DNA from 4 places in the Arthrobacter pasteuri genome. Region 3 is predicted to be linked to each of the others. Evidence: predicted binding sites of a transcription regulator. Region 3 holds the regulator's gene; each other region holds the start of a gene.
What was found. Region 3 encodes LexA, which represses DNA repair genes until DNA is damaged. Its sites were predicted from a motif close to TCGAACANNTGTTCGA; they were not measured.

Region 1 (2,196 bases), on a different contig from region 3:
GTTGAGCAGTGCCTTGTTGGCGTTCGCGTCGGCAACGATCCTGTCGGGGTAGGTGTAGCCGAGGAAGGTCGAGGGGACGAGGTCGGAGGGAGCGGGAGCAGGAGCAGGTGTGGTGCTCTTGCCCGGGAGGACGAGTTTCTGCCCGGGGTAGATGACCGTGGCCGTCGTCATCCTGTTGGCCGTGAGCAGGGCCGAGAGGCTGACACCGTTGCGTGACGCGATGGCGCCGAGCGTGTCACCGGCCTTCACGGTGTAGGAGCCGGCGGCGGGCGCGGGCGCCGGCTGGGTCGCCTTCGGCGGTGTGGGCTGGGTGGGAGCCTGGCTCGTCCCCGAGAGGCGGAGCTTCTGCCCGGGGTAGATGGTCGAGGTGAGCGAGAGGTTGTTGGCCGTGAGGAGGCTCTGCAGGCTGACGCCGTTCCGTGCTGCGATGGCGCCCAGGGTGTCGCCGGCCTTGACCGTATAGGTGCTGACAGCAGGCGCGGGTGCCGGCTTGACGGGCGCGGGCTTGACGGGCGCGGGAGCCTGGCTCGTACCCGAGAGGCGGAGCTTCTGCCCGGGGTAGATGGTCGAGGTGAGCGAGAGGTTGTTGGCCGTGAGGACGCTCTGAAGGCTGACGCCGTTCCGTGCTGCGATGGCACCGAGGGTGTCGCCGGGCTTCACTACGTAGGTCGTTCCCGAGGAGGGAGCGGCCGGGGCGGGAGCGGGCGTGGCCGCAGGTGCGCTGCCTGTCAGCCGGATCTTCCGGCCCGGGTAGATGATGGTGCGCGCGGTCATCCCGTTGAGCTTGAGGACCGCGTCCGTGGACAGGCCGTAGCGCTTGGCGATCGCCCCGATCGTGTCGCCCGGCTTGATCGTGTATTCACTGGGGACGGTCTGGGCCGCGATGGCGATGTTGCGCGCCGGTACCTGGCCGGCGACGAGGGCGGCAGGCACGACTGCACGCGCGGGAAGCGTCACCGCTGCTGCTGCGATGTGTCGGGTGGAGGATGTCTGCGGGGCGGGGGCGGCCGACGCCGGTTGGGCGAGGGCGACGGAAGAGAGAATCACCGCGGGCAGGGCGGCGGTGGTCACGGCGACGTTCAGGCCGCGCGGGCGTGCGCCGGCAACCTTCCGGCGGTTCCCGTTCAGCGGTGCATTCGATCGCTGGGCAGTCATGTTTCGTTCCTCGTCTGTTGGCGGCTGAGTCCGCGCGGACGCATGTACCCGAAGAGCTGGTCGTGGCCGGGCACCTGCACGTTCTGATGATGCTAGTGAGTTCACTGTTGATACTGTTACTTGTGTGACTCCTGTGAATCTACACGAAAAAGGGCGTAGCACAAGGGGTGCGGAAACCGCGGATTTCTCCCGCCCGGCGTGTCGCTGGGGGAGTGCTCCGGCGTCGGATGGACCTCCCGGCCGCGCCGCAGGTGCCCCGCGGCCTCTCGGGTGGAGTTGGCTGCCGGAGCATGGCACGCTTGGACGGTGACTGACATCGAACAACTCGTCCCGGCCTGGCTCAACCTTCCGGAGGTGGCCGAGGCCCTTGATCTGCCGATCACCAGGGTGCACTCGCTCATCAGCGACCGGTCCCTGGTCAGCGTGCGGATCGGAGAGCGCAAAGTCCGCAGCGTGCCCGCCGATTTCCTGGTCGACGGCGATGTCCTCGACAGCCTGCGGGGGACCGTCGTCGTCCTCGCGGACTCCGGCTACGGCGATGAGGACATCATCCGCTGGCTCTACACCGATGATGAATCCCTTCCGGGTCGCCCTATCGATGCACTCCGCGAAGGACGGAAGACCGAGATCCGGCGTCGTGCCCAGGCAGCCGCCTGGTAGGAGGTCCAGCCTCACCGGTCACGGCGGTCCTGCCTCGGGTCGGCGGGCCGCTGCGTCTACGCGGTCCGGGTGACCGCCGCTTCGGCCAGCAGGTGCAGTGCGCGCCTCGACACGGCATCGATCCCGAGCCCGGCCAGTGCTGAGAAGGCCTCCTCCGACTTGACTGCGATCAGTCGCTCGGTGTGGGCCAGCGCGCCGCTCTCGACGATCAGGCCGCGCAGCATCCCGACCCCGGCGTCGTCCAGGGAGGTGTCGCCCAGCATTGCGTTGATCCCGGCGCGCGCCTTGCTTCCGCTGGACCCCAGGGCGCGCGCGATGAGGAAGGTCCGCTTGCCCTCGCGGAGGTCGTCTCCCGCGGGCTTGCCGGTCACCTCCGGATCG
Region 2 (2,196 bases), on a different contig from region 3:
CGCCCACGAGAGTGAAGGGCGGCAGTTCCAGCGGGATGGCCGTGGCACCGGGCCCCTTGCCGACGATGATGTCCACCCGGAGATCCTCCATCGCCATGTAGAGCATCTCCTCGGCCGGCCGCGACATGCGGTGGATCTCGTCGAGGAAGAGCACCTCCCCGTCGGTCAGGGACGAGAGGATCGCGGCGAGGTCGCCGGCGTGCTGGATCGCGGGACCGGACGAGATGCGCAGCGGTGCGTTCATCTCCGCCGCGATGATCATGGCGAGCGTCGTCTTGCCGAGACCGGGGGGCCCTGACAGGAGGACGTGGTCGGCGCTGCGTCCGCGCAGTCGCGAGGCTTCGAGGACGAGCGACAGCTGGCGCCGGACGCGCTTCTGCCCCACGAAGTCGTCGAGGTTCTTCGGCCGCAGTGCCGCCTCGATCGCCCGGTCCTCGGGATCGGCGGCCGGCGCGACGAGCGGTGCGTCCTGGGGATGCGGATCCGTCATGACCCGACCTTCGCCCGCGCCGAGCTTCGCGCGCCGTCCTGCCCGAGGCGGCGCAGCGTGAGCTTCAGGATCTGGCCCACATCACCCGTCGCGGCGACCTCGGGCGCGTCGGCGACGGCTGCGTCGATGGCCGCCCCGGCGTCCCTCTCGGACCAGCCGAGGCCCATCATGGCGGTGAGCACCTGGCCCTGCCAGGTCTGCTTCGGAACGCCCGGTGCCGACTCCAGGGGGACCAGCTTCCCGGCGAGTTCGAGCACGATGCGGCGTGCACCCTTGGGTCCGATGCCGGGCACCTTGCTGAAGGCCTTGTCATCCCCGGAGGAGGCGGCCACCCGGATGGCATCCGGCGCGTGCACCGCCAGCACGGCGAGGGCGAGGCGGGGTCCGACGCCACTGACCGCGAGGAGGGTCTCGAAGACCTCGCGCTGGTCCGCGTCCTCGAAACCGAAGAGCGTCATGGAATCCTCGCGGACGATCATCGCGGTGGCGATGGTGGCCTGCTCGCCCACGCGGAGCGCGGCGAGGGTCTGCGGCGTGGCCTGCACCTGCATGCCGAAGCCGTTGACGTCGATGACGGCGGAGTGCAGGCCCACGTGGGTCACTGTTCCGCGCAGGGAACTGATCATGAAGAGCTCCAAGGCACTTGCGGGACGGGGACGGCGGGCCGGGGCCCGTGTCGAACATACGTTCTAATGGCTAACCGTACCGGCGTCCCGGCCCGGACGCGAGGAGCCACACCGGGAACGGCGCTAGCGTCGACGCGCCCGTGCCTCCGCCTCGGCCCAGATGCGCTGTGCGGGAGTCACGCTGCCCCCGGCCGCAGCAGCGCCCTGGAGCCCTACTCCCCTGCGCCAGGCATGCGTGATCGCGAGCGCCAGGGCGTCGGCGGCGTCGGCGGGCCGAGGCGCCGTCTCGAGCCGGAGGATCTTCGTGACCATCTTCGTGACGGCCACCTTGTCCGCCTGCCCGTTGCCGGTGACGGCGGCCTTCACCTCGGTGGGCGTGTGGAGGGCCACCGGGATGCCCCGGCGCGCGGCGGCCACGATGACGACCCCGGACGCCTGCGCGGTACCCATGACGGTGCTGATGTTGGTTCCGCTGAACACGCGCTCGACGGCGAGGGCCTGCGGTTGATGCAGGTCCAGCCACAGGTCGACGGCCTCCGAGATGACCAGGAGCCGCTCGTCGAGGCTCCGGCCCGCCTCCGTGCCGATCACGCCGACCGCGACGAGCGTGGAGCGCCGGTTCGGCTCGATGTCGACGACCGCGAGGCCGCAGCGTGTCAGGCCGGGGTCCACGCCCATGACCCGGTAGGTCACGGCGCTACCCTCCCTGCACTGTCGAGCGGTGCGATGTCAGTCGTCGTTCTCGAGCTCGGCCAGCACGTCGTCCGAGAGGTTGGCGTTGGAGTAGACGTTCTGGACATCGTCGAGCTCCTCCAGGGCGTCCACCAGCTTGAGGAACTTCCGGCCGCCGTCGGCATCCAGGTCCACCTGCATGGACGGCACGAACTCGATCTCGTCGGTCTCGTACTCGATCCCGGCCTCCTCGAGCGCAGCGACCACGGCGCGGACGTCCTGCGGCTCCGAGATGATCTCGAAGCTGTCGTCGGACTCCTTGACCTCGTCCGCGCCCGCGTCGAGCACGGCCATGAGCAGCTCGTCCTCGGTGAGGCCGTTCTTCGGCAGGGTGACGACGCCCTTGCG
Region 3 (2,196 bases):
GTCCTCTACGTGGCGAAGGATCTCCCCAAGCCAGAACGAGGCACCTCGGACGCGCAACTGGAGGAACTCCTGACGCTCCTCACGGCGTCGCGCGGGGGAGCGCTCGGTCTCTTCTCCTCCAAACGGGCTGCCGAGGAAGCGGCGGAGGCCCTGCGGCCCAAGGTCGACTTCGAGATCCTGTGCCAGGGCGAGTCCTCGCTCAACGCCCTCGTGACGCAGTTCGCCGACGAACCGGACACCTGCCTGTTCGGGACGATGTCCCTGTGGCAGGGCGTCGACGTGCCGGGCTCGTCGTGCCGTCTGGTCGTCATCGACCGCATCCCGTTCCCGCGCCCGGACGATCCGCTCATGACGGCCCGGACGAGGGCCGTGGCGCGCAGTGGAGGCAACGGCTTCATGAGCGTGTCCGCCACGCATGCGGCGGTACGGCTGGCACAGGGCGCAGGACGCCTGATCCGCGCGACGGGCGACCGCGGCGTCGTCGCCGTCCTCGACAGTCGCCTCGCCACCGCCCGCTACGGCGGCTTCCTCAGGGCGGCACTGCCGCCCTTCTGGGCTACGACGGACCGGACGACGGTCACGGGCATCCTCGAGCGGCTCTCGGCCCGCTGAGAGCCGGCAGGGCCCGCACGCGTATGCCCGTCAGGGGTACGCAGGCAGGCCCTGCCGGGGGGCGCTAGAGTGCGCGCATCACCGAGACGACCTTGCCCATGATGCTGGCGTGGTCGCCGAGGATCGGCTCGTAGCGGGTGTTCTGCGGCAGGAGCCAGGTGTGCCCGTCGCGCTGGCGGAAGGTCTTCACGGTCGCCTCGTCGTCGAGCAGTGCCGCGACGATGTCACCGTTCTGGGCGCTCTGCTGGCGCCGTACGACCACCCAGTCGCCGTCGCAGATGGCGGCATCCACCATGGAGTCCCCGGAGACCCTGAGCATGAAGAGGTCGCCGTGCCCGACGAGCTGTCGCGGCAGGGGCATGACGTCCTCGACGACCTGGTCTGCAAGGATCGGCCCGCCTGCGGCGATGCGCCCGACCAGCGGCACGAGGGCGGTGTCCACGGCGATCTGGTGTCCGGCCTTACGGTCGGCGGAGGAGCCGTCCTCGCTCGCCGCTTCGGAGGCGAGCGTCAGCGGCAGCAGTACTTCCATGGCTCGCGGGCGCTTCGGGTCGCGCCGCAGGTACCCGAGGCGCTCGAGCTGCGACAGCTGATGGGTCACGCTCGAGAGGCTCGCCAGGCCGACCGTGTCGCCGATCTCCCGCATCGACGGCGGGTAGCCCTTGTCGGCGATCGACCGCTGGATGGTTTCGAGGATCGTCAGCTGGCGCGCGGTGAGTCCCTTGGACGCCGAGCGGCCACGCGGGCGTCCACGGCCCGCCGAGATCGGCACGGCGTCGGCCGGAACGTCGGCGGTGTTCGATTCCTGCCGGGCTGCCGGTGTTGATTCCGCCACTGTTGCGCCTTTCGCCTGGGACTGCAGATCCCATGTTGTCCGCCTCCCGGCTTCGCCGGTCACCCGGAGGCTTTTTGTCAGAGGCGGGTGGTTGTCTGAGATACATCACCGGCTCGCCTGCCTGGAGCGGCAGCTTCCGCCGGTGATGTCCTGTCCTGTTCACGCTAGGACAGACGGGCGCAGTTATCAAACATATGTTCGAGCGAGTCTCGACAACGGTCGTCGGTCAGTGCTAGAAATAGGCATCGTGGAAATAGAACGCGTGTTCGAATCGAACGGGTCGTCCGAGGAGAACATTCGAAGGGAAAGAGGTAAGGCAATGGCTGAAGCACCGGCACTGCACGGCAGCACCGCGCTGTGGGCACTGGCGCCCGTTCGTTCCGAGGCCCGTCTCCGGCTCGTCCCTCGCTCCACCTCCGTGACGTCCCTCCGATCGGCGTCCGGTTTGATGCAGTCGGCACCCGTTCAGCCGGATGCGTCCCGCACCTCCACGCAGCGGAGTGCGGGGCACGCCCTGACCCTGACGCGACGCGGACGTCTGCTGCTGGTCGGCCTGCCGATCGCGCTGGGCGTCGCTGCCCTGATCCTCCTGGGCGCCTTCCTGACGTCGCAGGCCAGAGCCGGGGAGTCGGCTCCCGCATCCTCGTCGACGGTCGAGGTGAGTGTCGCCGCGGGGGAGACGCTGTGGGACCTCGCCGTCCAGTACGCCCCGGAGCGCGACCCGCGGGACGTCGTGGCGGAGATGGTGG
Region 4 (2,196 bases), on a different contig from region 3:
TTGGCTCCCCCAGCGGCGGCCTTCTTCGCGGCCGCCTTCTGCGACGCACTCTTCTTGGGCGCCTCGCGCTGCGAGGGCTGCCGGGAACTCTGAGCCGTGCGTCCGCGGACGATGCCGATGAACTCCTCGACGTCGTCGGACTCGTCCTCCATCCGCCAGGCGATACCGATCGTCGTCGTCGGCAGGCCCGGGACGGGACGGTGCACGGCATCCTTCCGCGCATGGAGGCGTGCGAGGGACATCGGCAGGACGACGACGCCCGCGCCGGACGCTGCCACCTCGACGGCCGTCTTGGGGCCACCGCACTCCGCGACGTCGAGCAGGCCCTCGAGTTCCTCGAGCGGAACGTCGTCGTAGAGGGACAGCTCGTTGTCCCGTGACATCACCGCCACGGGCTGCTCCTCGTAGAGGGGGATCAGGTGGAGCCCTGCGCGGTCCACCGGGAGCCGGACGAAGACGACGTCGTCGGAGCCGTCCCGCAGTGCCGCCAGGGCGTCGTCGTCGTGCTGCCGGAGCTCGAGGGGCACCTCCGGGTGCCGTTCGCGCCACCGTGCCACCCATTTGCCCGGCGTCACGCCCGGCACGAAGCCGACGGACAGGGTTCGGGGCTGGTCGGTGGGCACCTGATCACAGTAGCGCCTGTCCGGAGCCGTTGAGCCGGAGCCGTTGAGCCGGAGCCGTTGAGCCGGAGCCGTTGAGCCTGACCGTTAAGCTTGGACAATGACTCCCGCGAAAACTCCCCAGACACTGAAACCCGCCACCGCGGCCAAGAAACTGGGAATCTACCTGCCCGCAGCTCCCCAGGACTTCCAGGAGACCGAGCTGACGCGCGCCGAGTTCAACGAACTGCAGCAGACCCCGCCGGAGTGGCTCGCCGACCTGCGCCGCAACGGCCCGCACCCACGCCCCGTCGTCGCGCAGAAGCTCGGGATCTCCATCAGCGGATTGGCGCGTGGAGGCATCACGGATCCCCTGACCAGCGAGCAGATCACCGCCTTGCTGCAGGATCCGCCCGCCTGGCTGGTGTCGGAGCGCGCCACGCAGGCCGCCGTCCGCGCCGAGGCCGCGCGGGTGAAGGAACGCGAGGCCGCGCGCAAGGCATCGGACGCCTGACATCGGGAAACGACGGCGGCAGGTGCAGTGCTGCGCCTGCCGGCCGGCCCGATCCGGGGGCTGCACCTACCAGAAAAAGGCCGTATTCCAGCGCTGTTCCGGCCGAGGCGCACTGATTGACTTAATCGAACACGTATTCGAATATTGACGAGTGACGCCTCCAGCTGCCGGCCCTTCCCTCGGACGGGAGCCTTCCTCCTTCGGGGAGGCGTTCCATCCGGAGCCTGCCGGCCGCCGGGGAACCTCACCAGCCGACGTCGCACTCGGCCTCCAGGCCCGCATCAACAGCATGCAGGCCAGCACCCTCGATTCGCGCAGTCTGCCCACGGTCCCGGCCCTCGCCCGGATCCTGCCCGGCGGCGGACTCCAGTCGGGGGGCTCCTACACGGTCCGGAACTCTCCGGCCCTCGCCATGGCCCTCCTCGCCGGCCCTTCCTCGGCGGGCCTGTGGTGCAGCGTCATCGGCGTGCCGGACTTCGGCGTGGAGGCGGCACAGGGCTTCGGGATCAACCTCGAACGCCTCATCCTGGTCCCCGACCCCGGATCCCAGTGGCTCACCGTCACGGCAGCCCTCGTGGATGTGGTCCCGGTCGTCCTGACCCGCGCCCCGGAGCACCTGGCGCCCACCGAATGGGCCCGCCTCAGGGCACGGCTGCGCCAGCGTGGTGCCGCACTGATCACCCTCGGCACCTGGAAGCAGAGCGATTCCACGCTCGGGGTGGCCGAGAGCGCCTGGGAGGGCCTCGGCGCGGGAACGGGCCACCTGGCGGCGCGCCGCATGAAGATCACCGCGACGCAGCCTTCCGGACGGCTCCGCCATGCCTACGTGGGGCTGGCGGACCTGCAGGCCACCACTCCTGGAGCCGCGTCCCAGGAGGCCCTTCTGCCGCAGGGACTCCAGCCCGGCGCCGCCCCCGGCAGTGCTTCCACCGCCCTGTTCGGACCACGGCTGGCAAGATCCTCATGACGTCCCTGCCCGCACCCGCGGATCCCGCCACCAGGACCCTGATGCTCTGGTGCCCGGACTGGCCTATCACCGCCGCGCTGCGCGAACACGCCCTTCCCGCCGACACGGCACTCGTC

Region 1: the regulator LexA is predicted to act here: its motif matches at 1,204-1,219, upstream of ACX80H_RS15630 (LysM peptidoglycan-binding domain-containing protein).
Region 2: the regulator LexA is predicted to act here: its motif matches at 1,167-1,182, upstream of ruvA (Holliday junction branch migration protein RuvA).
Region 4: the regulator LexA is predicted to act here: its motif matches at 1,239-1,254, upstream of imuA' (DnaE2-dependent mutagenesis accessory factor ImuA').

The regions. Positions count from the first base shown of each region.
Region 1 covers NZ_JBTNDO010000005.1:48,224-50,419, forward strand. The annotation lists gene ACX80H_RS15630 (LysM peptidoglycan-binding domain-containing protein) at 1-1,155, opposite strand, end outside; gene ACX80H_RS15635 (Rv2175c family DNA-binding protein) at 1,462-1,815, shown strand; gene ACX80H_RS15640 (polyprenyl synthetase family protein) at 1,872-2,196, opposite strand, start outside.
Region 2 covers NZ_JBTNDO010000001.1:135,794-137,989, reverse strand. The annotation lists gene ruvB (Holliday junction branch migration DNA helicase RuvB) at 1-490, opposite strand, end outside; gene ruvA (Holliday junction branch migration protein RuvA) at 487-1,116, opposite strand; gene ruvC (crossover junction endodeoxyribonuclease RuvC) at 1,240-1,809, opposite strand; gene ACX80H_RS00700 (YebC/PmpR family DNA-binding transcriptional regulator) at 1,846-2,196, opposite strand, start outside.
Region 3 covers NZ_JBTNDO010000006.1:38,067-40,262, reverse strand. The annotation lists gene ACX80H_RS16290 (ATP-dependent DNA helicase) at 1-612, shown strand, start outside; gene lexA (transcriptional repressor LexA) at 677-1,384, opposite strand; gene ACX80H_RS16280 (LysM peptidoglycan-binding domain-containing protein) at 1,767-2,196, shown strand, end outside.
Region 4 covers NZ_JBTNDO010000001.1:2,135,467-2,137,662, reverse strand. The annotation lists gene ACX80H_RS10200 (LysR substrate-binding domain-containing protein) at 1-623, opposite strand, end outside; gene ACX80H_RS10195 (DUF5997 family protein) at 721-1,113, shown strand; gene imuA' (DnaE2-dependent mutagenesis accessory factor ImuA') at 1,265-2,080, shown strand; gene ACX80H_RS10185 (DNA polymerase Y family protein) at 2,077-2,196, shown strand, end outside.